Regions from separate parts of the Idiomarina sp. UBA3176 genome, predicted to be linked through region 1. Evidence: predicted binding sites of a transcription regulator. Region 1 holds the regulator's gene; each other region holds the start of a gene.
What was found. Region 1 encodes LexA, which represses DNA repair genes until DNA is damaged. Its sites were predicted from a motif close to TACTGTATNNNNATACAGTA; they were not measured.
Positions count from the first base shown of each region.

Region 1 (9,789 bases):
CCAGTTAAAGATCTTCACCCCGGTGGGAACCGCAATGAGCATGGTGCAGTACATAAAGAACAGCTCAGCAAACACTGGCATACCGGTGGTGAACATATGGTGAGCCCAGACCAGGAAGGACAGTAAGGCAATGGCCGCCGTGGCATATACCATGGAGGAGTAGCCGAACAATCGTTTGCGGGCAAAGGCCGGGATAATTGCTGAAATGATACCGAAGGACGGTAAAATCATGATGTAAACTTCCGGATGCCCAAAGAACCAGAATATATGCTGGTACATGACTGGGTCACCACCGCCAGCGGCGTCAAAGAAACTCGTGCCGAAGTATTTGTCGGTAAGCAACATGGTTACCGCACCCGCCAATACCGGCATTACGGCAATAAGTAGAAAAGCCGTAATAAACCAGGTCCAGACGAACAATGGCATCTTCATGTAATTCATGCCCGGTGCGCGCATGTTCATAATGGTCACTATCACATTGATAGCGCCCATAATGGATGAAATACCCATAATGTGTACTGAAAATACGAACAATGCCGTTGAATCCGAGCTGTAAGTTGTGGAAAGCGGTGCGTAAGCTGTCCAGCCAAATGCCGGGCCGCCACCTTCCATAAACAAAGAACCCAGCAAAATCATGAAAGCAAAAGGTAAAATCCAGAAGCTCCAGTTATTCATCCGGGGCAGCGCCATATCTGGTGCGCCAATCATCATGGGGATCATCCAGTTAGCCAAGCCCGTAAAAGCAGGCATAACGGCACCAAAAATCATAACCAGACCATGCACTGTGGTCATTTGGTTAAAAAACTGGGGTTCAACAAGTTGCAATCCGGGTTGGAACAGTTCCGCGCGAATGATCATTGCCATAGCGCCGCCCACTAGGAACATGGTGAAGCTAAACCATAAATACATCGAACCAATATCTTTATGGTTCGTTGTAAATAGCCAGCGACCAATACCAGACGGCTTATGATCGTGGTGTGTATCGTGATGTGTCTCTTCCACTACAGTGCTCATCACCGTCTCCTTATTGATTCATGACTTCGTTAATATCGGCGGCCTGAATCAGGTCTCCGGTATCGTTACCCCAGGCATTACGCTCGTAGGTGATAACTGCGGCTAACTCGCGCATGGAAAGCTGACTTCCAAAGGCTTGCATAGCCGTGCCGGTAACGCCGTTAACAACGGTGTCGATGTGTTTGTCTATGGCTTCAGGATCTACCGCAACGCCTGAACCAGCAAGTGCCGGGAACACGCCGTTTACGCCTTGACCGTTAGCCTGGTGACAAGCTGCACAAGTACTGTTGTATACTTTCTCACCGAGGTCCATGAGTTCGTCTTCTGACATTTCCATAGCAAGCAACTCTTGTTCACGTTCGCGTGCTTTACGTTGCTCTTCTTCTTTCTCGGTAATCCATTTTTCGTACTCGGCGGGCTCCTTCGCTATAACAACGATGGGCATGAAGCCATGGTCTTTGCCACACAACTCGGCACATTGACCACGATAAATTCCGGGCTCATCTACCCTAGTCCAGGTTTCATTAATAAAACCGGGGTTCGCGTCTTTTTTAATGGCGAAGTCAGGAACCCACCAGCTGTGAATAACATCATCTGAGGTAACCAGAAAACGCACTTTCTTATTGGTTGGAATAACTAACGGACGGTCCACTTCCAGCAGGTAGTTTTCGCCTTTCTCAAACTGATTATCAATTTGTTCTTGCTGAGTGGCTAAACGGCTGAAGTATTCGACCTCATTTTCAAAGTATTTGTAGTGCCATTTCCATTGCGATCCGGTGACTTGCACCGTTACATCTGCATCTGAAGTGTCTTCCATGGCAATTAGTGTCGTGGTCGCCGGCACTGCCATACCTGCAAGTATCAGCAGCGGCACTATAGTCCAGGCTATTTCTACTTTGACGTTTTCATGGAAATTGGAGGGGGTTGGGTTCTTCGACTTCCGGTGTCGGATCATCGAAATAAACATGAGACCAAATACAATCACGCCAATCACACAGCAGATGTAGAAGATCGTCATGTGGAGATCGTAAACCCGGTTACTCACTTCAGTGACACCTTGGGTCATATTGAGACGCGACTGAGCAGCAGCCGGTAGACTCGTTAGCGCCAATAGTGCCCACAAAGGCTTCATTTTCACGTGGCTTCTCCTCTTATTCTTCAATGAGACAGCAAAGCAAGTTTTGCTAGCCTGAATTAGAAGAACAAAGAGGTAAGCAGAAAAAGGTACAGCTTCTCCCCAGAAATCGCTTTCTCTACTGACTCTTTGTTGTAGTTATCGTTGTTATATTATTTTTATATTCGGGTACTGCATTTATTAACGAATTTACAACGAAAGATCCAGATCAAATCACACGAACGAACAAAAAATAAGCGGATCTGTTAAAAAAAGGCTGCAAAAGCAGCCTTGGGGAAGAAAACACACTAACAAAGGTGGGGTTAGTGCAGGTGGGATGTCAGTGTGTTTTTATCAAACAGAAAATACTGTGTTTCGCTTAATTTACTGGCCATTTTCGCACGCTGCCAGGTGCGACTGGAAACAGAATCAAGATAACCGATAACCATACTGCTGGTACCAGCGAGTAGAGCTTGCTCCAGCGCCCATTCACAGCGCTCAACTGAGTGGCTGCGTAACCAGCGAATTTGAGACTCAGCAACGCCACAAGCGATAAGCTGTTGAATGACGTTTTTGTCGCCGCCAATAACCGTTATCCACTGGCTGGGTTTTTGCTGTAAAGCCCGCTGTATAACTGGAGAAAGGGTATCAACATCAAATGAATCCGGATTACTTTTCGCATCCATAGGGAAGGGTGATACTGACGTTTCAGCAGTCCACAGACCCGGATGATGTAGTTTTTGCTGATATTGAGTTTTCATAAGGTCGCTCCGTTTCTGATCACACCCACCGCAAGCCCTTCAATGGCAAAAACTTGCTCGGCAAGGTTGACAGTAATGGTAGAGAAATCTTCATTTTCAGGATGAAGCAAAATAGTTTTTCCGCGCTGTTCAAAACGCTTTACAGTGACTTCGTCTTCAACTCGTGCAACGACTATTTGTCCGTTACGTGCTTGTTCGGTTTTATGTACAGCCAGTAAGTCACCGTCTAAAATGCCAATGTCTCTCATGCTCATACCGTTTACTTTTAGTAAGAAACTAGCGGCAGGATGAAACAGTGACTCGTCAATTTTGTAATGGCCTTCAACGTGTTGTTCAGCCAATAAAGGTTCACCGGCTGCAACCTGACCGATTAACGGTAGGCCATCGGCGATATCGTAGTCATCGCCGACGAGGCGAATACCACGCGACATGCCGGGGAGTATTTCGATCACGCCTTTACGAGCCAGAGCTTTCAGGTGCTCCTCTGCAGAGTTGGCAGAGCGAAAACCCAGCTTATGGGCAATTTCGGCACGGGTCGGCGGCATACCGGTTGCGTGCAGATTATCCTTAATAAGCTCAAGAATTTCAGATTGTCTTGGTGTTAACGGGCGCATAATGTACCTGTTTATTTGTACAGTGATACTGTGAGTATATACAGGTAAATTGATTTCGCAAGTAATTTCTTGAACGACATTTTTACACGAAGTTGGTATCCTGTATTTCTGTTTAAAACAGAGGTCTCTATATGAAAGGAATAAGCCGCTTTTTCCCAATTTTTAAATACCCGTTACGCTGGTTAACGCGCTTTCAGGAAATTTGGGATGGCACTGAAGAAGAGCATTCAGCAACTGTTGGTAAGCCAATTGTTTATGTAATGCGTTCAACCTCTAAAGCGGATCTATCCATTTTACAACGGGCGGCGCACAAGCGTGGCTTGCCAGACCCTGTCGACCCTCTTGTGGTTAATGGTAAAACCTATAACCGAATCATGTATCTGGAAGAATTGGCGAATGAGGTCTCGGATCAAACGGTATCCGAATTTCACCAGTTATTAACCCTGCATAAAGACCAGCCGGAGCTGGATGTGCAACTGATACCTGCGGGCGTATTCTGGGGCCGCCAGGCCGGAGAAGAGGCGCATGCCGGTAACACCATGACCGGTGACTTAGATAACCCGGGCCATTGGCGTAAATTCTGGCTGGTAATTTTTTCTGGTCGACAAGTGTTGCTGCGTTTCTCTCGTTCGGTGAGTCTGGGCACTATGGCGCGTGACCACGGCACTGATATGCGTATTGCGCACAAATTAGCGCGGGTAGCGCGTGTTCATTTCGTACGTATGCGCCATGCCGTTGCCGGCCCTAAACTGAGTCAGCGCAAAGAGCTGATGTCAGCACTCATTAATACGCCGGCGTTAAAAAAGGCCGTATCGGATGAAGTCAGAGGCAAAAAGATTAGTGAAGAAGCCGCCCGCAAGCGCGCTTTATCTTATATCGATGAAATAGCCGCTAACTATAATTCAACACTTATCCGGGTGTTAGATCGTTTTATGACCTGGATGTGGAACCGGATTTATAACGGCATTCATGTAAAAGGCGGGGATACAATTAGACGACTGGCGCAACAAGGGCACGAAGTTATCTATGTGCCTTGTCACCGCAGCCATATGGACTACTTGCTGCTCAGCTACGTTATTTATAAAGAAGGCCTTGTACCGCCGCATATCGCGGCTGGCGTGAATCTTAACTTTTTCCCGGTTGGCGGTATTTTCCGCCGTGGTGGTGCGTTCTTTATTCGCCGCAGTTTTCGTGGCAATAAACTGTATTCAGCGGTTTTTCGTGAATATTTGTGCTGGTTGTTCCAAAAAGGCTACCCGGTGGAATACTTCAGTGAAGGCGGCCGCTCCAGAACCGGCCGCTTATTGCCGCCTAAAACCGGTATGCTGGCAATGACCGTGCAGGGCATGTTGCGTGACCAGCAACGGCCAGTGTCACTGGTACCTGTTTACCTTGGTTACGAGCATATTATGGAAGTAGCGACTTACCTGAAAGAGCTTAAAGGTAAGGACAAAGAAAAAGAGTCGGTTTTTCAAATTCTGAAAACCGTTGCCAAGCTGCGCAACTTTGGTCAGGGTTTTGTGACTTTCGGTCAGCCTATTAATTTAAAACACCATTTGGACAAAGTGGCGCCGAACTGGCATGAGTCGGTCACCCGTGGGGCACAGGAACCGGAACGTCCAGGCTGGTTGAACCCGGTGGTGAGTGGCTTAGCCGAGCAAGTTATGCAGGGCATTAACGATTCAGCGGCGGCTAACAGCGTTAACCTTACCGCATTAGCTTTGCTAAGTTCAGAGCACCATGCGTTGATGAAAGAAGAACTGCTTGCTCAGCTGGACGTTTATTTGGGTGTGCTGCGCGAAGTACCTTACAGCAATATGATGAGCGTGCCGGACGAGACACCGGAAGAGCTTTGGCAGCAAGCTTTGCGTACTGACAAATTTACGGTCAATAGCGATACTATGGGTGAAGTCGTCTCGCTGGAGCACATGACAGCCATAGCCATGACTTACTATCGGAATAATATTCTTCACTTGATGGTGGTTCCCGGCATTGTTGCGTCAATTATCATGGCGAAGAAAAAAGTGAGCGTGGCTGAAATTGCGGCGCGGACACAGGCAATTTATCCGTCGTTAAAAGCTGAACTTTATTTGAGTCATAATGTTGAAGACCTACCGCTCTGGACAGAGGCTCTTGCCGAAGAGTTGGCACGCCAGCAGTTAATTACATTGGAAGATGGCATTTGCACCATTGCGCAACGGGAAAGTGCGCAGTGGTATCGGTTGCGGTTATTGGCCAACAGTGCCAGTGAAACCTTGCAGCGTTATTGTATTGTACTTGAGTTGCTGCAACAGGCGCAGCCCATCATGCGCGCGGATCTCGAAAAGCAGTCTATTACCCTGGCCGAACGTTTAAGTTCCATTCACGGCATCGATGCGCCGGAATTTTACGATAAGAAAGTCATGTCGACGCTCATTGCCAGTTTAAAACAGCAAGGTCTGGTAGAAATTAATGACGACGGCCAGCAAATTGCTGCCGAGCCGGTGGGCGAGCTCAGCGATCAGGTCGATGAGCTCATTGACGGTCCTGTGCTACAAACCATTCGTCAGTCGGTTGAGCAGTTCGTTCAGCAGTTGAAAGAGCAGGCCGAACATGAACAAAAAGAAGCACCCAAAGAAGAGCAAAAGCCGACTGAGAGTAATCAGAACCAGTAATGCACGGCTAAGCCAATAGCGAATACCATGCCAATATAATGGTTATGCAGAAAAGCCTGGAAGCACTTTCCGGGCTCTCTGTGTCGTATTAGCCAGTGCTGGTAAGCAAACAACAGAAAAATAGCCGCTAATGCTAGCCACACCCAAAGTTCAACGGTAATTAAGTGCAATACCCAGCCCAATAAGGCCAGAGTCGCGAGTTGCATCAAGCCAATAGCCAGACGGTCGAAGCGACCAAACAAAATTGCCGTGCTCTGCAGGCCTATTTTTAAGTCGTCTTCGCGGTCTGCCATGGCATATTCGGTATCGTAGGCGACCGTCCAGAGAATATTGGCAAGAAATAGTAAGCCAGCAATAAACCATTGGTCAGATTCCAGTGCGGTAAAGGCCATGAGAATGCCGAAGCTAAAGGCGATGCCCAGCACTATTTGTGGCAAATGCGTCCAGCGTTTACAAAACGGGTAAAGTGCCGCTACGCCGGCGGCGAAAAAGCTGAGCATGACCGTTTCAGTGTTCAGTTGCATAACCAACCCGAAGGCAATGGCTAACAGGGCGATGAAACCTATCATCGCTTCAGTTGCCGATATTCTTCCCGCCGGAATAGGACGCTGGCGCGTGCGGCGTACGTGACCGTCATAATTACGGTCGGCAAAGTCGTTAATAACACAACCGGCAGAGCGCATGACAAAAGTACCGAGCAAAAATATGACGACGATACGCAGGGGCGGCTCGCCAGCTCCGGCTATCATGAGTGCCCAGATGGTCGGCCAGGCAAGTAAATAGGTACCAATGGGTCTGTCCGCACGCATTAACTGCCAAAAAGCGACTAACTTTTGCATACTAACTCCTGTTATTCGGCGAAGAGTAAAGTGGCGAGGGCTGCAGAAATACTTCACTGACTAACAGTTGCTCACCGCCCGTTGAAAATATTCGGCGTCTGCCGAGCAGCCTCTGGTTTATCCCAAACCACTGCTGATTAAGCTGAGCAACCGGGTGTTCCAGAGCAACTTCTGCCACTTCTATGTCTCCGCAGTATAAATCGCTACGGGCAAATAGAGACTCACCCAATGACTGATTCCCCAGTTGTTGTAAATTCAGTGTATTGGCGTTTTCGGCGCTGGGTGAAAATAGACTGCGCGCAAAAACCCAAGGCTTTTCATTACAGTATAGTAGAACTTCCCGAATAACGACTTGGTCCTTACCTTTTAACCTTTGCTTTTCTTCAGTGTTAGGGGCAAGCAATTGCTGGCCCAGTAACTTAACGGAGAACTGCTGGCCTACCTGCTTCAGACGTTCTGTAAGCGAACCTTCGTAAAGCAGCCAGTCGGCTTGTGTGGAGGTTAATTCAAGTTGTTCGGGCGGCATCCATTGCAGTGCTTTGCTAACTGGAAAAACCGGGGTAGCATAAAACTCTGTTGTCATTTGTGTTGGCGTTATTAAGCTCTGTCGCTATGATAGCAGATAGAACTTAATTGAACAGCAATCGGGCCGGGTAGGGCTATGAAACTTCTGATAACAGTATTTGCCAGTATTTTTCTTTGGTTCAGCAGTGTAACGGTGGCGTCGGCAGACGACGTTTCGTACTACGGCTTTGAGCCTGATATCACCACCAATTACCTGAAAGAGGGAAACGATTACCGGTTGGGTTTCATTCGGGTTGCTATTGAAGTGATGGTGCCGGACCCCAGTTACGTTAGTGTGGTAGAACACCACGCGCCTTTATTGCGTAATGCCTTTGTGTCAATTTTAAGTACCGCGACCGAACGTCAGGTGCGAACCATGACGGGACGCGATCAACTTCGTTTAAAATGTATAGAAAGAGCAAAAGAACTGATGCAGCAGGAAACCGGTAATCCAGTTATCCGCGATGTTCTTTTTACCAAGTACATTTATCAGTGAAGCGGCCGCATTTTAGGGTTTAACCAACGCACTACAAAACCTGCAAAACAGCCGGAAAGCAGCCCGGCCAGATGAGCCTCGTTAGCAACATTTATCCATAGCATGTCGGTGTAGCCAATTACTAACCACAGCAGCATGAAGATAATCAGCCCCGGTGGCAGATACAGCGGCGTTGGGCGATTGAAGCTGTATATCCAGCAGAAACCAAGCAAGCCATAGACCACACCGGACAGCCCACCAAAGTTAGGGCCATTGAAAAGGTACTGAATAACGTTTGCAGTAATACCGCAGAATAACAGCAGAGCCAGTAACCAGGATATACCCAGAGAACGTTCAATACGACCGCCCAGATACCACCACCAGAAAATATTAAATACCAGATGAAGCAGCGTAAAGTGCATCAGTACGGGCGTAATAAAGCGCCAGGGCTGATCGTAGGGAAGCGCCGAAAAATATTGGCTGATCCTCAGTGTCTCCAGTACGGTTTCGGGGTACATTTGCACCATCCCAAACACCAGCAACGCCAGAACCGCGACAATTCGGGTCAGCCAACCGCTTTGCTGCAGCAAACTAAAAGACAGTGATGATGAACCTCGTTCCGAAGTTCGCTTTGCTTGAACGGGCGCAGCGGCTAGCTCTGGGTTATCTTTAAACTGTTGAATCAGTGTTTTAGCGGCAGCTTCATAACTGCTCTGATGTAACCATAATTCCAATTGCTCACCGCGTTCAGTAACGCTGACTGGCATGCCTTGCTGACGTAAATACTGATACAGCTTGTGCATCCAGTCTGAGTCGCGGCTGCTGAGCAATCGTCGCATGGTTTAGTCCCTTTCGGTTTCTTTATGAGAAGTATGTTCAGGAAAAGACATGGACCAGGCCGTATAGCCGCCGTCCATGCTGTGCACATCAGTAAAACCGTTGCCAGCTATGTAATCAGCTGCCCCCTGACTGCTAATGCCATGGTAGCAAACCACAATCACTTTTTGGTTTTTATCAACCGAACTCAGAAACTGCGGCAGGTTGCTGTTATCCAGATGCTGAGAGCCCGGAATGTGGCCCGCAGCAAAGGACTGCGGGTCGCGGATATCAACAAAAACCGCATCGCCATTTTGCCAATGCTCAACGGCGATGGGTAATTCCATTAGCTGATAATTGCTCATCTACGCATTAATCCCAATTTAGTATGACTTTGCCGGACTGGCCTGAAATCATGGTTTCAAAGCCTTTCTCAAAGTCATCAATAGGCATTTCGTGCGTTAAAATAGGCGAAATATCCAGCCCCGACTGCAGCAAGCTGGCCATTTTGTACCAGGTTTCAAACATCTCGCGGCCATAAATGCCTTTAATAACCAAACCTTTAAAAATAACCTGGTTCCAGTCTATAGCGATGTTTTCTGGTGGAATGCCCAGCATGGCAATTTTGCCACCATGGTTCATGGTTTCCAGCATTTGTGAAAACGCAGACGGAACACCGGACATTTCCAGACCCACATCAAAGCCTTCTTTCATGCCCAGCTCGTTCATAACGTCAGAGAGCTTTTCTTTGCTAACGTCCACTGCCCGGGTAACGCCCATTTTACGAGCTAAGTCCAGGCGGTATTCGTTGACGTCGGTAATAACCACGTGGCGTGCGCCAACGTGACGGGCAACGGCTGCTGCCATAATACCAATAGGACCCGCACCGGTAATCAGCACGTCTTCACCCACCAGGTCAAAAGCCAGGGCGGTGTGAA
Region 1 is NZ_DEXU01000020.1:105,821-115,609, forward strand. Features, by position in the region: gene ctaD (cytochrome c oxidase subunit I) at 1-1,014, opposite strand, end outside; gene coxB (cytochrome c oxidase subunit II) at 1,025-2,146, opposite strand; gene B2U97_RS08540 (SOS-response cell division inhibitor) at 2,452-2,889, opposite strand; gene lexA (transcriptional repressor LexA) at 2,886-3,503, opposite strand; gene plsB (glycerol-3-phosphate 1-O-acyltransferase PlsB) at 3,635-6,157, shown strand; gene ubiA (4-hydroxybenzoate octaprenyltransferase) at 6,145-6,996, opposite strand; gene B2U97_RS08560 (chorismate--pyruvate lyase family protein) at 6,998-7,579, opposite strand; gene B2U97_RS08565 (flagellar basal body-associated protein FliL) at 7,658-8,056, shown strand; gene B2U97_RS08570 (rhomboid family intramembrane serine protease) at 8,050-8,874, opposite strand; gene glpE (thiosulfate sulfurtransferase GlpE) at 8,878-9,216, opposite strand; gene tdh (L-threonine 3-dehydrogenase) at 9,224-9,789, opposite strand, start outside.

Region 2 (9,789 bases), on a different contig from region 1:
AGCACTTTTAAAACGGTAGGTAATAACCGTTGCAGCCAACGCTGCGCGCTGCCGACCGTACTTGCGGTAAATATACTGAATGACTTCTTCGCGGCGCTCGTGCTCAAAGTCCACATCGATATCGGGAGGTTCGTTCCGTTCCTTAGAAATAAAACGTTCAAACAACACCTGAATTTGCGCCGGGTTAACCGCGGTAATGCCCAGACAATAACAAACCACCGAGTTTGCTGCCGAACCACGCCCTTGAAATAAGATTCCCTGCTCACGGGCAAAACGAACTAAGTCATGAATGGTTAAAAAGAAAGGCTGGTAGCTTTGCTCTTTTATCAGGCTTAGCTCTTTTAAATAAAGCGCTTTTATCGACTCGGGCACACCTTGCGGATAACGCCAGCGAGCGCCTTGTTCAGTTAACTGCTTTAAATAGCCGGAGGCACTCATACCTTCAGGAACCAGTTCGACGGGGTATTCGTAACGAAGTTCGGACAGACAAAACTGACACTGCTGAGCAATAACCAGTGTTTCGGCTAGCCACTTTTGCGGGTAGCACTGTTGCAACTCACTCAGGCTTCGCAGATGATGCTCCGCGTTGTTACTGGCTAACCCCGGCTGATGCGCTAAAGAGCCACCATGTTGAATCGCGTTCAGAATGTCATACAGCGGCTGTTGTTCAATGGTTGCCATGCGAACGCCACCAGCGCAGGTGACTTTCACTTTAACGGCCTGTTGTAGCTCAACCATAGCCTGAAAAGCCCTTTCATCGTCAGCCTGGTAATGCCGCTCGTATAATAGCCAAAAGCGCTGCTGCCATACCGATTTCAACTTTTCACCAATGGCCAGAAGCTGGGCCTGAGAAAAGTCTGGCTGCCACAATAAAAGACACTGAGAGAACCCGTCGAAAAAATCATCGATGTTGGCCTGATAATGGCCTTTTTCACTGCGACTACGGAACAGTGTAATTTTTTTACAAAGCTCCGCATAGGCTTCCCGGGTTGGCGCCAGCACAACCAGCGTACCCACTTCGGTCACCCTGAATTCACTACCCACAATCAGTTTAATACCCTGCGCTTTTGACTCCTGATAGGCTTTTACAATACCGGCCACAGAGCATTCGTCAGTTATTGCTATGGCGGCATAACCCAGATCATCTGCGCGCCTCACCAGTTCCTCCGGCGAAGCGGCTGAGCGCAAAAAACTGTAGTGGCTTAAACTGTGTAGCTCAGCAAAAGGTTTTCCACCGGAACCTTTAAACATATCAGCTGAACCAACCATGCAAATACCATTGTCCGGACTCAAAATAGAGCCAACCCACACGCTGAAACTTGTCCCGGGCAATCCAGTAATCGCGCGCTATGTCACCAGCGTCCCACCAACCACAGACTTTGCGTTCCGGCCCGTGACATAGTTGCCATAAATCCACTGAAGTTGGCTGCGGAGGCTGTAATAGCCAAAGAGGCCGCTTAGGCGCCGCAGATAAAATTTGAGGCTTTTCCCCTGCCGGGCGTCGAAATTCGTTATTACCGGGGCGAGGGTCGTCATTCATGGCTGGCGAGAACACGGCATTGTTGCCAAGCTTAGCTTGTAACCGGCCAATAAGCTGCAGTGTTTCATGCCGGTGTTGCTGCACACCAAAAAAGTGACTGTTGTGCTGTTCAGACTGCAATAGCTCGTTAGCTACCAACGTAATTTCTATAACCGCTTCTGGCAAGGGTATAGATTCCATTTTTAACTGCAGTAACGACAAAAAACTCTGCCCCCGCCAGCCGGGTTCAGCTAAAGCGACGGGAACAACAGAAGGAGGTTCATATCGGTGATGCAGTTCAATACTAACCTGCTGGGTTACTTTTTGCCGCTGATAGAGAAAATCTTCCAGCTCACCGAACAGTCTTTTTAGCGGAAACAACAACCCTTGCCAGTGAGGAATTTCAGTGACCAGATCCAGGCTTTGCCGGAAACTTTCCGGTGGAGTGAAAAAATTATAACTTTGCTGCTGGCGACCCTGAATTCGCTCCAGATATAACTGTGTTTCCAGGCCCAACTGCCGGCCGACTTCATCTCCCGATAACTGTATGAGCTCTCCCAGCTGACGAAAACCAGCGGCTTTACAATGCTTCTGTGTTTTTGTTCCTAAACCGGCAGCACCAATAGGTAGCTGAGCCAGCAGCTGTGCAGACTCTTTGGGGTTTAACGAAACCGGGCAGTCATATTCTGCTAATAATTGAGCGGCTAAAGGGTTATCCGCGACTGCCAGCTGAGCCTTAATTGGCAGCGCATCAACCTCTCGGGATAACGTGTTAAATACCGCATCCATCCCGCCATACAACTGCGCCAGACTACTCAACTCAATTGCCAGACCTTTGGATGGATACAAAACTAACTTAGCTGCCCACTGGTAAAGTCGGGTGGCTAATTGCTGCAACACCTGCTGCTCACGCTCCGGAATATATTCAACGAGTTGCAGTTGCTCACAAAGCGATATTGCCATAACCGTCTGGATAGAGGTTTTGACCCCAGCCTCCCGCGCCAAGGTGTTGCACTGCACTATAACCGACTGGTTACCCTGTAACTGGTAAAGTGCCAGCGGCAGGGTGTTGCTGTCAGGCTGTAAGCGCACCCGATTATCCAGTAGTAGTTGGGGAAAATGACAATATAGCCACATTAGTTCAGAACAACGCCTTCCAGCGGCCAACCCACTTTACGTTTTAGTATGTCGAGCGTGACACCCGATTCACCAAGCTTTAACCGTACACGGTTAGAATAAGCCCGCGCCTCTTCATTTAAAGCGGGTTCGCTCAAGACCACGCCCATCTGCCCGGTTTGGGCAGCTTTATACCAACGCCGAACAGATTGAGCTGTCGTCTCTTTTTGTGCAAACCAGCCTAAAGCCAGCGCATTTTTTGTCTGCAATATCTGCTCAAACGCCCAGGCAGCTTTCTCTGCACTGGTCTGAACAACCACCTGCATAGACTCATTAAGTCCATAATGATGTAAGCCAGCAGCCGACAACCAGGCCGGAGGGTTTACCCAGAAAACTGACTGCTTTTGTTGCACCGCACGCTGTATTAATGGCAACAATAGTGCCTGCTCCGAAAACGGAGTTTGCAACTGCCATTCATGCAACCCCGGGTATTGCCAGCCACCGCCCAGCGCCGTATCTAACGACGAAAAACCGGAGCTTAAGGTTGCTGTCTGATTGTCGGTAACCTGACCATGCCAAACAAGCCCTTGCTGAATAAGAGTCTGAAGCTTTGTCTGCATAAAACCTCCGAATACTGTACATATATACAGTATCATTAATTTTTACTCGTTACCAACAGACATCATTACTGGCTTCAGTTATTATTTATCTCATTGTTTCTAATTAGGATAGGGCAGCATGCTGACATCAATACTCATTCCCTTCAGAGTCGTTATTAACTTTTCATGGGGATTAATCACCACCGCTATTATTGGTGTTTCGATTATTAGTATTGGTATTTTTAAAGTGTTACTGCCTTTTAAAACGCCTCAGCGCATTTGTTCTTTTCTGGGGAATGCTCTATTCAGAGTCTGGGCATACTGTATGTCGATGATGTTCCAGCTGACTCAGCGTATGGAGTGGCACATTAAAGGGGATCTCGATATCCACGAGAAAGGCTGGTACATGGTTATGGCTAACCATCGTAGCTGGGTAGATGTGCTGGTACTAATGCACCTGACTCGCCGTCATATGCCTATGCCGCGCTTCTTTTTAAAGTCGCAACTTATGTGGATACCCATTATTGGCTGGGGTTGCTGGGTACTGGATATGCCTTTTATGAAGCGCTACTCAAAAGAGTTGCTGGAGAAAAAACCGCATTTAAAAGGCAAAGACATTGCGACAACAACGCGCTCCTGTGCCAAATTCCGTCACATTCCTACAACTGTGGTCAATTTCTGTGAGGGCACGCGATTTACTCCAGAGAAGCACGCGAAAAAACACAGCCCTTTTAGCAACCTGCTGCCGCCTAAAGCAGGCGGAACGGCCTTCTCTTTGCAAGTTATGGGCGGTCAGTTTGAAGCCATTCTGGATATCACTATAGTCTACCCGGGAACCGACAAACGCCCGGTAGTCTGGCATTTATTAAGCGGACAGCTGAAAAACGTCTATGTTGATATAAAGACACGGCCGATTACCGAGGATTTAATTGGCGATTATGCCAGTGATAAAGCTTTCAGAGCTCATTTTCAGCAATGGCTGAATACGCGCTGGCAGGAAAAAGACCAAACCATCGACGAAATGCGTAAGGAAATTCACGGCACACGCTAAGAGAGTTTTATAATGGACTTCGAGTTTGTAAAAGAATGGCTAAAAAAATTCGGTATCGAAAGCAACCTACAAGAACTGAGCTTGGCTATCAGCTCTCTATTGGTTCTAATTGGTTGTTACATTACCTATGCCATAGCGCGTTGGCTTATCGATCATGCCATAGAGCACTTGTTAAAAAGGGCGCCCGAACGCTGGTATAAGTCGCTGGTTAACAGTGGCCTTTTTAAGCGTTGCGCAAACTTAGCCCCAGTTATCCTGATACACAGTTTCATACCCATTCTATTCATCGATAACTTTGAAAGCTGGCAGTCACCTTTACGCACCGTTGTCGGTGTTTATCTGACCTGGGTTATTACCAGTATTCTGACAGCCCTGGCCAACGTCGTTTCCATTGCCTATGACTATACTTATAAAGCGCGTGAAGTCCCCATTACCGGAGTCATTCAGGTCATAAAACTGATACTGGTACTGATGGCAATTCTCATCACTATTGCCATCATTATGAACAAATCGCCTATGTACTTACTAAGTGGTTTCGGCGCAATGACAGCCATTCTCATGGTGGTTTTCAGGGATACCCTAATGGGCTTTGTAGCCGGGGTGCAATTGGCGACCAACCGTATGGTTGCTATTGGTGACTGGATCGAGCTATCCGAACACGGTGTAGACGGTAAAGTTCAAGAGGTGGGACTCATTTCCGTAAAAGTTGAGAACTGGGATAAGACAATTGTTTATTTACCCACCTATATACTGATTCATGAGTCGTTTAAAAACTGGCAGGGAATGATCAATACCGGTGGTCGCCGAATGCGTCGCGCCTTAATGATTGACCTGGACAGCTCCAGAGTTTTGTCCGATGAAGAACTGGAAGAAGTTGCCGAGAAGCATTTTAACCAGTCCGTTGACAACTGGTTGAGCGAAAACGAATTGCAAAAGCCAGTCAGTAATTTAACGGTGTTTCGAGTGTTTGCTAATAACTACCTGAAAAACCACGAACAAGTGAGGGAAGACCTTCTGTGTATGACTCGCCTTATGCAGCCTACAGCAGCAGGGTTACCGCTGGAAATTTATGCGTTTTGTAAACAAACGGACTGGATGAAATACGAAGCGGTACAAAGCTCAATTATCGAGTATTTATACAGTGTGATGCCAGACTTTGGACTGAAGAATTATCAGTACTTGAATAACAACCACGCCTTCTCTGAAAACAAAGAAGGCGCTTATTGTGACTATAAACCGGAGTCCTGAGTTACTTTTCTAACAGATAACCGGCTAAATCAGAAAAGTCTTCCTGAAAATTATCGCTGTCACGGAAACCCTGTGGCAGCATTTTGTATTTACCGTTAACGATAAAAGTTGGCGTTGCGTTAACCCCTAAGTTGCTTGCCCGGCGATCCATTTTAGACGCCGCAGCGCGCACAGTGAAGCTCGCCATAGCTTTGTCAAACTCATCACCGGAAACACCGTTAACAATAAATACATTTCGAATGTCTTGTTTGCTGGTCAGCATGCTATTTTTATTAAAGTTGTAATCAAAAATAGCCGCGGCAATCTCTTCTTCCTTATTCAGTTTTTGCGCAACGACAAAAGCCTGAGTCATGGTCTCGCCCACGTTACCGCGAGGACTAATGAACGACACATGAGCCTTCTTGAAAGCATCCGGGTATTCAGATTTCAGTTCTTTTGCAATAGGTTCAAAGCGGTAGCAGTGCACGCAGTAAAACGAGAAGAACTCTGCAATTTCCGGCTTGCTGGTCGCTTCATCGGCTACCACTTCGTAGTGGACACCTTCTTCAAAATTCTGAGCCTGAGCAAAACCCGCTGCGACCATTAATGCCCCGGCAAAACCCATTAACCACTTTTTCATTGTCATTTCCTGTTATCCGTTAAAACTGTCTATTCAAACTAGCCGTTAAAGCCAAGGTTGATCGGTGCTTCATCCAGCCCCGCCAATTGTTCTTTCAATGCCAGAATCTGCTGTTCCCAATATCGGCTTTCTGCAAACCAGGGAAACGCTCTCTGAAAGGCACTATCTTGCCACCGGCGTGATAACCATGCCATATATTGAATGATTCTGAAACTGCGCAAAGGTTCAATTAATATCAATTGCGCCGTATCGAACTCACAAAAATCTTCGTAGCCGGTCAGCAGCGCATCCATCTGTAATGTTTGCTCCTGATGTGACCCGTTCAGCATCATCCATAAGTCCTGAACCGCAGGCCCGGAGCGACAATCATCAAAATCGACAAAAGTCAGTTGCTCTTCATACTGCAGAATATTACCAATATGGCAGTCGCCATGCAGCCGCTGATACTCGAAGTCCTGCAAGGGTGTAGAACGTAAGCGCTCACTTAAGGGATCAAGAATGGCAAAAAAGGCGTCTTTTAATTCGGCCGGTAATAAGGCGGACTGACGTAGCTCGGCAACAGACTGTTCAACAAAACCTTCGTAGTCAATGGTTTCCCGGACTTTAAACTTGCCCGCCTGAGCCACCGCGTGCATACGGCCTATTTGACGTCCCAGCCGCTCCAGTTCGTCCAGGTCATTAGGCTCAAAGGCTCTGCCACCAATGCTTGAATACACACAAAATCGGTAGCCTTCAAACTCGTGCAGGCGCTTTTCCTGCAGCTCCAGAGCCGAAACCGCCGGAACCTCGGCTTGCGCCAGCTCCTCAACAAACTCCAGTTCTTCGTTAATTTGCTCTGTGCGCCAGCGCTGCGGGCGATAGAACTTTGCCACGTAACGTTTGCGATCATCGTCAGCAAACTGATAAACCCGGTTTTCATAGCTGTTAAGTGCCAGCAAGCCCGATGCGGGATACAAACCGACACTTTCTAAGGCATTAACAACCAGATCCGGCGTCAGTCCCTGAAAAGCAAAGTCCGACGCGTTCTCTGTAGAATCATTCATATAAAAAGCGGCTCTGATGCGTATTAGTTATATCCGCATTATCAACCGCTGTGACCACGAAGTAAAACTCTGTGACCTGACCTTCTAATAATGAAGGTGGAACCGCTACGGTTACCGGCAATGTTCCGACTTCACCCGCAGAAACCTGTTTTGTAGAATCGCCAATTAACTCGAACTCGTCAAAGCCTCTAACTTCCACGCGGTAAGTCATGTCCTGTTGCGACTTATTGACCAGCTTTAAGGTAAAGACGTTTTCAATTTGCCCTTCAATGTTTTCTCTGAACAGCTGGTTACGATCACGTAATACATCGACCTCCAGGGGCACACGAGTTGCGACATCCCATACCATTACACTACTCACCACCAGAACCATAATAAAGTAGCCGATGCTCTTCATCCGCCACGGATTGGTTTTCTCTTTTTTGTTTTTCGCGGCTAAGTTACGTTCGGTGGTAAAGCGGATAAGTCCTTTTGGATAATTCATTTTATCCATAACGTCATTACAAGCATCAATACAAGCACCACAGTCGATACACTCATATTGCAGACCGTTTCGAATATCGATACCGGTAGGGCATACCTGCACACACATATAGCAGTCAATGCAGTGACCTAAGCCTTTTTCAGCGGGGTCAGCCTTACGCGAGCGTGGGCCTCGGGGCTCGCCCCTTTCAGCATCATAAGACACGGTGTAAGTGTCTTTATCGAACATAGCCGACTGGAAGCGCGCATAGGGACACATGTGCGTACACATAATTTCTCGCATATAACCGGCGTTGCCATAGGTACAGAATGCGAAAAAAAGAACACTGAAGGTTGCCCAGAAGCCGGCGTCCAGAGTAAAGAAGTTCAGAAAAAGTTCGCGTATGTCGGTAAAATAACCCACAAAGGTCATTGCGGTTAATAAGGACACCAGAATCCAGCCGGTCTGTTTACCGGTTTTACGCCAGAACTTGTCAAAGTCCATTTTGCGTTCATCCAGTTTTATACGCTTATTGCGCGGCCCTTCGAACTTTTTCTCAAACCACATAAAAATAAAGGTCCAGGTGGTTTGCGGGCACATAAACCCACACCAGACCCGGCCAAAAACGGTTGTCACAAAAAATAACGCAACGGCGGCCACAATCGCGAACCAGGCAACTACAGTGAAGTCCTGCGGCCACAAAGTTAAGCCATAAATACGGAAACGCTGATCCATAATATCGAGCAGAACCGCTTGTTCGCCCTGATAAGTTAGCCAGGGAATGAGAGCAAAGACAGCCAGCAATAGAAAACCAAATCCACGCCTAAAATACTCCATGGCACCTTTGGTATCACGCACGTAAATTCGGCTGCGGGGGGAATAGTTATCGTTGTGTTTCTGTCCGTCTGGACGTTGAATTTTGACTTTGTCGGCGGACTGAACCGTTATTTTTTGTTCCATGAGCAATACCACATAGTGTCACGGCGAGGTGCGCACAGTATAACGGATCTTAACTGTTTGCGCAGCTCACTGGGCTGAATTAATGATGCAATCAAAAAGTATGTTACAACCAGCTTCCACGTCATGCCAGTGCGACCACTCATCGGGTGCGTGACTGACCCCATTTACAGACGGGATAAATATTAGCCCAGACTCCGTAATCTCTGTAAAAAATTGAGCATCGTGTCCTGCGCCACTGGGCATTTTAAGACACGAATAATTTCGGGCTTTAGCTTTCTCTTCTATTTGTTTTGTCAGCTTTTCTGAACAGGCCTGAGGGTTCAGCCAACTCACTTGTTCGTATTCAAACTTCAAACGGTGCTTACGCGCTATTGCTGACAACGCCTTGTTGCAGGAGTCAGCCAGCTCTTTCATTACATCGTTACTCATGTCGCGACCAACAATAGTAAACACAGCTTCACCCGGCACGGTATGCGGACTTCCGGGCTTCAAGTCCACTTTACCCACGGTAATACGCGTTTTATCGGTACCGTCTTCAGCAATAATGCGCTCAATTTCGTGAGCAAAATCTGCCAGCCCCATAAAAGCGTCACTGCGCATATTCATTGGTGCTGTACCAGCGTGGTCGGCTTTACCTTTTAAGTGAACTATCCATTTAAACACCCCGGAAATACCTTCCACTGCGCCAATGGTTATCTCTTTTTGGAACAGCACCGGCCCTTGTTCAATATGCAACTCGTAAAAGGCTTTTAACCGCTCCGGAGGCCAGGCAGCGTCCAGCGCATCCATAACGTCCATGCCATGGGCAGCCATTGCGTCCTTTAAGTACACATTATCAGCATCGTGAGCCGACATAAGCCAGTCCGGATTAAGTACTCCCGCAATAGCCTGAGACCCCATCATGCCGCCAAATCGACCTTCTTCTTCGGCTGTACCAACCACCCATACAGGATGCGCTAATTTGACGTCATTTTCTTTGATCGAGCGCAAAACTTCGAAGCCCGCTAAAACCCCGAGCGCGCCATCGAAAATCCCCCCGGCGGGAACGGTATCGAGATGTGAACCGGTAAGAATAGCTGGCTTTTTGCTGTAGTCGCCAATACCAAAAAACACATTACCGGCACCATCCATAAAGGTCTTGAAACCTTCGGCTTTAGCTTGCTCCATCATC
Region 2 is NZ_DEXU01000009.1:2,531-12,319, forward strand. Features, by position in the region: gene B2U97_RS04285 (error-prone DNA polymerase) at 1-1,269, opposite strand, end outside; gene B2U97_RS04290 (Y-family DNA polymerase) at 1,253-2,656, opposite strand; gene B2U97_RS04295 (ImuA family protein) at 2,656-3,255, opposite strand; gene B2U97_RS04300 (acyltransferase) at 3,374-4,285, shown strand; gene B2U97_RS04305 (mechanosensitive ion channel family protein) at 4,298-5,533, shown strand; gene B2U97_RS04310 (thiol:disulfide interchange protein DsbA/DsbL) at 5,535-6,152, opposite strand; gene B2U97_RS04315 (serine/threonine protein kinase) at 6,191-7,195, opposite strand; gene ccoG (cytochrome c oxidase accessory protein CcoG) at 7,188-8,618, opposite strand; gene B2U97_RS04325 (Zn-dependent hydrolase) at 8,685-9,789, opposite strand, start outside.
Region 2: B2U97_RS04295 (ImuA family protein) is a predicted target of LexA. The motif match lies at 3,268-3,287, and genes of this name have one in related genera.

Region 3 (9,789 bases), on a different contig from region 1:
CGAAAACAGGCCCCCGGAAGCCTTCTTTATATAGCACCGGAACAAACCCCGAATGATCAAGGTGAGCATGAGTCAATACGACACCGTCAACCTGATTAATACCCATTGGCAAAGGCTGCCAATTACGCCGCCGCAACCACTTATAGCCCTGAAAAAGACCGCAGTCTATTAGAATTCGGGTTGATTCTGTTTCAACTAAATATTTGGAACCGGTAACCGTTTCCGCACCACCTAAAAATACGACTCTCATTGCGTGTCCTTATTTAAACCGACAACAAAGTATCTCACTTCACTGTCGTAGAAAAATAGACGAAAGACAACTATTCGTGCATTGACGATCATTAATAATCTTGCTTCACTCAATTAAGACAAGGAGTAAGAACATGACTCATAAATACCCCCGAGCCGATCAGTTTATGGCCAGCACCCACCAGGTTGAGAATCAGCCACCGGCGCTGGAAAACTATAATCTTTACCTGGCTGATAAAGCACTACGAAAAGCCGTTGAGCGCGAAGGTGCCAGTTGGGCTTATTCCGATCTTATTGCCTTTGGCGAACTGGCTGGTAAGGCTGACAGTATCGAACAGGGGTTTCAGGCAAACAAATACCAGCCTGAACTGAGAACCCATGACCGTTACGGGCACCGTATCGATCTCATCGATTTTCACCCGAGCTATCACCAGCTTATGTCGACAGCCATTGAGCACGGCTTACACGCAAGCCCCTGGAGCGAGCCAAAACTAGGGGCTCATGTTGCACGGGCAGCAAAATACTATCTGCATACTCAGGTCGAAGCGTCTCATGGCTGCCCTATTACCATGACCTTTGCCTCTATACCCGCACTAAGACACCAACCCGATTTGTTCAAAGAGTGGGGACCAAAAATTACCGCCAGGCATTACGACCCCAGAAATATCCCCCATACCGAAAAAAGTGCCGTGACCATTGGTATGGCAATGACCGAAAAACAAGGTGGCTCTGATGTCCGGCTGAACAGCACTCGCGCTTACCCACTAGACAAAGAAGGTTCAGGCCAGGCGTACGAATTGGTTGGTCACAAATGGTTTGTGTCAGCACCAATGTGCGATGCTTTTCTGGTGCTTGCCCAAACAGCCAACGGATTATCCTGCTTTCTGGTGCCGCGCTGGCGCCCAGACGGTTCAAAGAACCCAATTCAGATTCAACAGCTGAAACAAAAAATGGGAAACGCAGCCAATGCCTCCAGCGAAACTGAGTTAAGAGGTGCGCTGGGCTGGATGATAGGTCAAGAAGGTAAAGGCGTTCGTACTATTATAGAAATGGTGGCAACGACCCGCTACGACTGCATGATTGGTTCCTCTTCCGGCATGCGACAAGCCGTGGTTCAGGCCATTCACCACGCCAGCCACCGCGAAGCTTTTGGCACTAAATTAAGTGAACAACCGCTAATGCAAAATTTGCTGGCGGACTTAGCCATTGAAAGCGAAGCCGCCATGACTTACATGATGCGCATAGCACGGGCAATGGATAACCAGGACGACGAGCATGAAAAACTGTTGTCCCGAATTGCCACGCCCATAGGCAAATACTGGATTTGTAAACGCACACCGAATCATGCTTATGAAGCTATGGAAGTGATTGGCGGTAGCGGTGTTATGGAGAACCACATTATGCCGAGACTGTTCCGAGAGTCGCCGGTCAACGCCATATGGGAAGGCAGCGGTAATATTCAATGTCTGGATGTTCTTAGAGCAATAGAAAAACAACCAGAAGTTCTCGATGTCTATTTTGCCGAACTGCAACGGGCACAAGGTGCAGATAAACGACTCGACCAGTTTATTATGCGGTTGAAAAGTGAGTTTACGGACAGAAATATGCTTCAGTATCGTGCACGCAGTATAACGGACAACATGGCCGTTGGGTTACAAGCCGCTTTATTAGTTCAACATGCCAGCACCGACGTTGCTGATGCTTTTTGTGCCAGCCGTTTAGCAGCAAAGACCGGACTCAACTATGGCACATTGCCCACAGGGCTTAATTGTGCTGCGATTGTCGAAAGGGCCTCGCCAGCAGACGCACAATAAGTTCGCCAAATACCGCCAGCAACAAGCCTGAAGCTAAACCAAACAAAATAGCGCCGGGGTTGAGTTTTACAGTATAAGAAAAGCTGCTGCGAACCTCGCGCTGAATGTCCTCAACTGGGGTAAAAAATGCCTGTTGATAAGCACTCCAGGCATTTTGGCTGAAACTACGATAGGCTTGTTCCAACAATTGATTACGTTGATAAATGGCACTGATGCTTTGCCCGCCTTCCTGAAATACTCTGTCGTCACTGGCCTGATAGTGAGCAATAAGTTCCTCAATACTACCATCGAAAAATTTCTCGGCTTCATCACGAAACTCGTTCAGGCTGCGCTCTGACTCAACCATATGAGCCTGCAAACTCTTACCGTACTGATCAACAAAGCCGGGCAACTGTATTCCGGCAAGTACGCCCGAAATCAGTAGAATAATTCGTAGATAGGAAGTGAAGATTGCCATGGTCTCTCCTTAAAAGCCCTTAACCACTTTAGAGCAGACCTTAAGCGACAATCAAACTTAATTACGCTTCATTACACTTAACTTGTCAGCACGACCGCGTTTTTACCTTCGCTCTTTGCCTGATACATGGCTTTGTCTGCCCGGGCCATAATGCCTTCAATAGTGTAATGCTCTGAAGGTTTATCGCATTGACAAAGGCCGATAGACAGCGTGACAGGTAACTCGGCATGCCCTATTCCACTCACTAACTGGCAACGTAAACGGTGCATCATGAGTCTGGCGTCTTCAGCGGAGATCATAGGGTGAATGGTAGCGAACTCGTCACCTCCAATACGGGCGACATAATCTGTATGCCGACTGTGTAAACGAATTAAATCGGCTATTTTTTGCAATACCAAGTCACCGAAGTGATGTCCATGTTCATCGTTTATTTCTTTAAAGTCGTCCAGATCGATAAAACTCACAGCAAAGGGAGTACCATGGGTTTCCAGCTGGTTTATCTCATCTTGTAATTGCGCGGTAAACGCGCGTCGGTTCATTATTCCGGTTAAGTGATCGGTGAGAGCCTGACGCTTCTCAAACTCCAGTTCGAGACGAATTTTATCTTCCGATTTTTTCTGCAGAGTGTAATCCCGCACTATCGCTATGCCATACAGCTGGTCTTCGATATCCAGTTGATTCAGCATAATATCGGCATAAAAAGTTGAACCATCCCGACGAATTGCGGGGAAAATCAAGCCGTTTCCCATAGAGCGCCTGCCCGGGTACTTAAAAAACTTTTCTAAATGCTGGTCATGCTTCTCACGCATACCTTCAGGTAACAGTTCATTAAGATGCAGTTCAAGCATAGATGACGAGGAATAGCGAAACATTGCCGCGGCAGCCTGGTTAACACCAACAATGAGCCCCTGAGAATTAATAACTATTGCACCGTCCGGTATAACTTCAAGGAACTCAATAAAGGTTTGTTTTACTTTCATCGTTATGTGGCTCCACTGTTCTGCCGCATTAAACTTTGCAATAACACCCTTTTGCAACGGTATTAACCCATTTAGGAGCCGCTGATTCCTCCGAAACGGAAGGTATCAGCTCTTCTACAAAGCTACTCTCAGTAGTACAAAAAGCACCATCGGCATATGGGCCAATGTAAATCAGCTCTGATGATTTATTGAACATGATAATCGCTGGAGTTGCAGGAACGAAGCGCTTTAAGGTTGGATATTGATCGATATCAACAATCAAGTTTTCCCCTTTAGATTCCGCTACCTTTCTTTTTACGCTAGCCATATGCCCGGATGAGCGCCAGTTACAAGAACAGTCCCCGGAAGTAATGTGAAAAACGCTGCCAGCAAGGGAATAACCCAGACGCGTGAGCTCAGCCTCTAGCTGCGGTTCCAGCTTTTCGTTATTGCTGAACTCCAGTAATTCACCTTTTTCATCAAACCAGACCAACCGTTGTTCCAGTAAATAACTGATACCCAGAAGCACCAGCCCAAACCAGGCCACAACAGCGATAATAAGCCAAAGGGAACGAGCCTTACCTGATTTCATAAGTGACAATGAAACGCCCTACTGCAAAATGACATTTTGCGGAAATGATGCGCCCGCTTTTTCAGCGGATCAAGAAAAACTTCAGCTTCAGGGGACTTTTCTAAATAAAGGTTTAGCCTCCTTTGTGATACAATGTCGAAAAGCCGCACATTAGCGCGGTATCTACTATCATAATTCCCGGAGCTTCATGTCCACAGAACAAACACCATCCTCATTCCAGTCACTCGGATTGAGCGACGATATTTTACGAGCCGTTACTGAATGCGGTTATACCACCCCGACACCAATTCAACAGCAAGCCATTCCAACCGTTATGGCCGGCCACGACTTATTAGCCGCCGCACAAACGGGTACCGGTAAGACAGCTGGTTTCACGCTACCTTTGCTGCACAAATTGTCGCAAACAAAGACCGACGGAAAACCTGTTATTAAGGCCTTAATCCTTACGCCAACCAGAGAGCTGGCGGCACAGGTTGAAGACAATTTGAATACCTACGCAAAATATACCGGTCTTAAGTCTCTGGTGATTTTTGGTGGAGTTGGTATTAACCCACAAATTAATGCCTTGCGTCGTGGTGTCGACATTCTTGTTGCGACACCCGGACGTTTGCTGGATCACAGTCGTCAGGGAACCGTTGATTTAAGTAAAATTGACGTACTGATTCTTGACGAAGCTGACCGCATGCTGGATATGGGTTTTATTCATGACATTAAAAAAGTCATGAAGCTCATTCCAGAAAAACGCCAGACACTGCTATTTTCTGCAACTTTCTCAAGCGAGATAAAGGCGTTAGCACAACAATTTATGCAACAACCCAAACTGGTTGAAGTTGCGCGTCAGAATGCAGCAGCAGATACTATCCAACAGCGGGTTTACCCGGTTGATAAAAAGCGTAAAAGAGAGCTAATAAGCTATTTAATAGGCAGCCGAAACTGGCGACAAGTATTGGTTTTCACCCGTACAAAACACGGCGCCAACAGACTGGCTACACAATTAAGTGATGATGGTTTACCGGCTATGGCCATTCACGGCAATAAAAGCCAGGGGGCAAGAACAAAAGCTTTATCACAATTTAAAGCGGGTAAGTTGCGGGTGTTGGTAGCAACAGATATCGCTGCACGTGGTATTGATATTGATGAATTGCCACACGTTATCAACTTTGAACTGCCTCAGGTCGCTGAAGACTATGTACACCGTATTGGCCGTACCGGTCGTGCAGGAAGTGAAGGTGAAGCGGCGTCTTTAGTCTGTGTTGATGAGCATAAATTGCTACGCGACATAGAAAAGCTGACTAAAAATGAGATACCCAAGGAAATTATTCCGGGTTTTGAACCTGACCCCAGCATAAAGCCGGAGCCAATTCAGAAGCCTCGTACAGGGCGTCCTCAAAACTCTCGTCGTGCGCCTCGCCAAAAGCGCCCGGACACACGACGTTAATTCTACCGCTGACCAGCAGGACCGGACTTTACTTTAAGAAGTCCAGTCCTCCGGTTACCGCAGCAACCTGAGCTTGAATACACTGTTCTGGCGTTGCTTTCGGGCTGTCGGGGTACACTTCTGTAGTCGTCGCATATTCTGCTTTGCTAAAGCTAATGCACAATCCCATTTTCGCCGTTGGCAATAAAATAACGCCACGCTGAGCAATATCTTCGCCTATCAGTTTATTTTCGTCGTCGGCATCGGCAATATGAGTCACCTCTTCCACCGAGTCTAACACCGCCTTCTGAAACTCAGGATAAGACTTTTCTGAATTCCCAACCAAATAGAACCCATCCGGAATATTCCAGTTCGTATTAATTTTTCCATCCATCGCCGCTTTGGCCGGACGAAACTCGCTGTTATCGGTATCCGTTGTTTCGTGTAAATCTATATGAGCCAGAATATCTACGCCTAAGCCAGCAACATAATTCATAATGTGCGCACATTCCCCGGCTGGAGAATCAGCGACAAAAGAGCGGTTAGGATCAATAGCCGCCGGATTCCAACGGTTGATGGTTTCATAGCCCCAGGGGCTTAAACATGGCGCCACCACCACATTGAAGTGTGGCTGATAATCTTTCGCTTTGGTTTCAATAAAACGCAACGCACCATGGACACCACTGGTTTCATAACCATGTACTCCGCCGGTAATTAAAACCGTTGGTTTCGAGTCATCCCAGTTTTTTGTTTTAACCACAAATAAAGGATAAGTAGCGCTGTCGTACGCAAGTTCACCGTATTGGTCTACATCGAAATCGCTTTTAAAGGTTTCAATCTTACTAACCACATCATCGAAGTAAGAGCGTTTTTGGGTTTGCTCGGCCAGCCACTGAGCCTTTTCTGTCGCTCCCCAGGGCGTGCCCGGTGTTCCAATATGGTAAATCGTTTGTTGCGTCATATTTTAATCCTATTCACTTAAAACAAGGCGACTATATTAGCAAAGTCTTAGCAGGTAACTAAGCCGCTTTAGTCGATTCTTTATCCGCAGGCTTGGACGCTTCTGCTTTTTCAGTCGGTGCTTTTTCGGTCTTAGGTTTTTTTGGCTTTTTAGCCCCTAATGCAATAAGTACATTTTCACGCTCTTTTGCTAAAAACAGAGCCATATCCTCAAGCTGTTGCTCATCAGTGAACAGTTCGCTACTTTTAATTAATGGGTTCAGGGCTTCCGCCATATCCAGAATTTTATCGTGCGCATCGGCTTCGGCTTTTGAAGTGAAGGTCATTTTCTCGGCTCCGTCGCGAATAACTACATATTGGGTTACTACAGCCATGGTATGGTCCTTTGCTGATGTGTAAATATACTGTTTATTTGTACAGTAAAGTGACATAGATTGCAATAGTTGTAGCATTCGCTAAACTGCGCACTCCGAACAGGCCTTCGTTACAACAGGAAGTAAATCCGCCCTATGCAGTTCTCTAAAATACAAGTTCTACTGGCCATTTTTGCAATGGCAATTGGAAGCTTTGCCATTGGTATTGGTGAGTTTGTCATTATGGGGCTGCTACCCGACGTAGCCGCAGACTTTAATACCGACACCCGGGAAACAGGCCACTTAATCAGTCTTTATGCGCTCGGTGTCGTTATCGGAGCTCCGCTTATTACCATTTTGTTTGCCAGACTACCGCGTAAACCCATGTTACTGGCGCTGATACTGGTATTTTCTTTGGGCAACTTCGCCAGTGCCTCAGCAGAAAGTTACACATTACTTCAGGTGTTACGCTTTTTAACGGGCCTGCCTCACGGTGCTTACTTCGGGATAGCCTGTCTGGTTGCGGCCGATATGGTTCGTAAAAATCAACGTGGTATGGCAGTAACTATGGTGATGATGGGGCTAACCGTGGCAATTCTGGTCGGAAACCCGTTAGCTACCTGGTTAGGTCAGCTTATCGACTGGCGCACCGTATACCATACCGTAGGAGCTTTAGGCTTACTGGCCTTTGTCATGATTTTCATTGTGGTACCCAAACACCCGAATGAAAAGAAAACTTCAGCCCGTGGCGAAATGCAGGCATTACAAAACCCTCAGGTCTGGCTGACACTGGCCATAGGAGCTATTGGTTTCGGCGGAATGTTTGCAGTACTAAGCTACATAGCTCCAACACTAATAAACGCCACCGGGTTGGATTCTCACTGGATACCTGTTGCTTTATTTATCTACGGACTGGGATCGTTGGCCGGTAGTTTGGTCGGCGGCTGGGCTGCCGACAGAAATCTGAAATTAACCATTGGCGGTTCTCTGTTCTGGTCAGCAATTGTACTGGCAATTTTTCCCTTAACACTACAGAGTCTCTGGACGGTGATGCCTATGGTGTTATTACTTGGCAGTTCTGCCGCGCTGGTTCCGGCTCTGCAGGTACGTTTAATGGATGTAGCCGGAGAAGCTCAGACTTTAGCAGCATCGTTAAACCATTCGGCTTTTAATGCGGCTAACGCCTTAGGTGCCTGGCTGGGCGGTCTTGCTATTATTTCCCCACTTAGCTGGCAAGGAACTGGCTGGGTTGGGTGCGCGCTGTCGCTGGCCGGCCTGCTATTATTTTGGGTTACTAAAAAACACAGCCGCAGAACACCCAACATAGTTAGTCTTTAGGCTTGCCCTCTGCATCTAACTCACTGAGCTCCTCATCGGGCTTCGCATAAGACAAACGCGCGGCCCGCTGAGTGCTATGATACCCATCAAGCCCTGAGATAGTCATTGCCCCAAGTGACTCGATATCAATGAAGCCATCGCCTTTTACCGCCTCTTCTTTAACTTCAACCCAACGAACTTCCCCAACAATTAACGCTGTGTCGTTATGTTGTATCGGAATAATTTCAACCTGCTGCATACCAATTCTGAGCGAACTTTCGGCCACATAAGGAGCATGGAAACCATCGACAAATTCCGGCGTCAGGCCACAGGCTTCGAACTCTGAAGTTTCTCTGGGATACCGCGCCGAGGTCTGATGTGCTTGACGGAAAAAACTTTCGTTAACCTGGTTTATAGTATAAACGCCACTCTCTTCAATGTTTTCCCAGGTATGCCGGGAAACCGACTGGGGGCGCATAACAAACCCTAACAGAGGCGGGTTACTCCCCAGGTGAACAACAGAACTGACTATGGCTAAATTATTTTGCTGATGCCGGTCACGGGTACCAATGACATTGGCACTTTTAAACCCGGATAAACAGTTCACAAAACGCGCTCGATCGCGGTCATTCATTTTCGCTAAATCTTGCTGTTTGTAGGTTTTCATTAAAGCTCCAGTTTATCTTTGTCGGCTATCTATACGTTTTATTTTGCAATTACGATCGTTTACAAATAACTTATTGCGAACTATTATCATTTGCGTTAGCTTGTTTAATCAAAGCCAGAATAAAGGATGCATAATGACTAACGCCTATCAAGAGTACTTTAACTCTCAGGAAAAGCTAAAAATAGCGAGCTCACTGCTCAACCAAAAAGATTATCGCGCTGCAACGACATTTCTTAGCCACGCACGCGACTCAGCAAAACAGGCCTTCAATGAACCTGTACTGGCGGGCAATGCCATCCAAAGCTTTACAACCTGTTCTATTTTGTTAATTGCGACCCATATTCGCTGCCAGCAAAAACCACAGGCGTACGAGTTTCAACAAGAAAGTGTTGAGCAACTGACGTCATGGCTTAATCAGGCTAAAACTCAGCCACTAGAAGAACTCTGTCGGTACTGCTATCAACTCTTAATTACCGGTTGTCAGCATTCTCGTTGCCTGGGGCACTGTATGCAACAATTAGAGGAATCCGGTTATGCGCATGAACAAACCTGAACGCTTGCAACTTTCAATGAGTAAAGAGCAACTTAAAAAGCTGCTGCTTGAGCAAAAGTTAGTGGCCAGTGATATTCGTTGCAGTGATTACTGCAGTCAGTGCGAGCTTAAACAGCTAATACTTGAATGCGCCAGAATAAACTGTTCCGGCTCTTTGCAGAACTTCGACGGTTAGAAGTCTTTTTTTCGAAGTGCTTTTTTCTGTCCCTGCTGCTTTTTCGTGGTTAGTCGTCTTTCTTTAGCCGAGCGGCTGGGTTTCGTCGGAATACGTTTTTTCTGAACCTGAGATGCGCTGCGAATTAAATCAATTAGTTGCTCAAGTGCCAACTCTCTATTACGTGCCTGACTGCGAGTTTCCTGAGACTTGATAATCACTTTTCCGCTTTGAGTAATGCGGTGGTCAGATTTTTTCAGCAAGCGATTTTTATAAAAATCGGGAAGTGAAGAGGCC
Region 3 is NZ_DEXU01000025.1:51,806-61,594, forward strand. Features, by position in the region: gene B2U97_RS12495 (MBL fold metallo-hydrolase RNA specificity domain-containing protein) at 1-250, opposite strand, end outside; gene B2U97_RS12500 (isovaleryl-CoA dehydrogenase) at 384-2,063, shown strand; gene B2U97_RS12505 (DUF2937 family protein) at 2,014-2,520, opposite strand; gene B2U97_RS12510 (sensor domain-containing diguanylate cyclase) at 2,598-3,500, opposite strand; gene B2U97_RS12515 (DUF6436 domain-containing protein) at 3,529-4,071, opposite strand; gene B2U97_RS12520 (DEAD/DEAH box helicase) at 4,259-5,509, shown strand; gene B2U97_RS12525 (M14 family metallopeptidase) at 5,538-6,449, opposite strand; gene B2U97_RS12530 (YebG family protein) at 6,508-6,822, opposite strand; gene B2U97_RS12535 (MFS transporter) at 6,958-8,139, shown strand; gene B2U97_RS12540 (flavin reductase family protein) at 8,129-8,785, opposite strand; gene B2U97_RS12545 (hypothetical protein) at 8,919-9,338, shown strand; gene B2U97_RS12550 (hypothetical protein) at 9,319-9,513, shown strand; gene arfB (alternative ribosome rescue aminoacyl-tRNA hydrolase ArfB) at 9,510-9,789, opposite strand, start outside.
Region 3: B2U97_RS12530 (YebG family protein) is a predicted target of LexA. The motif match lies at 6,851-6,870, and genes of this name have one in related genera.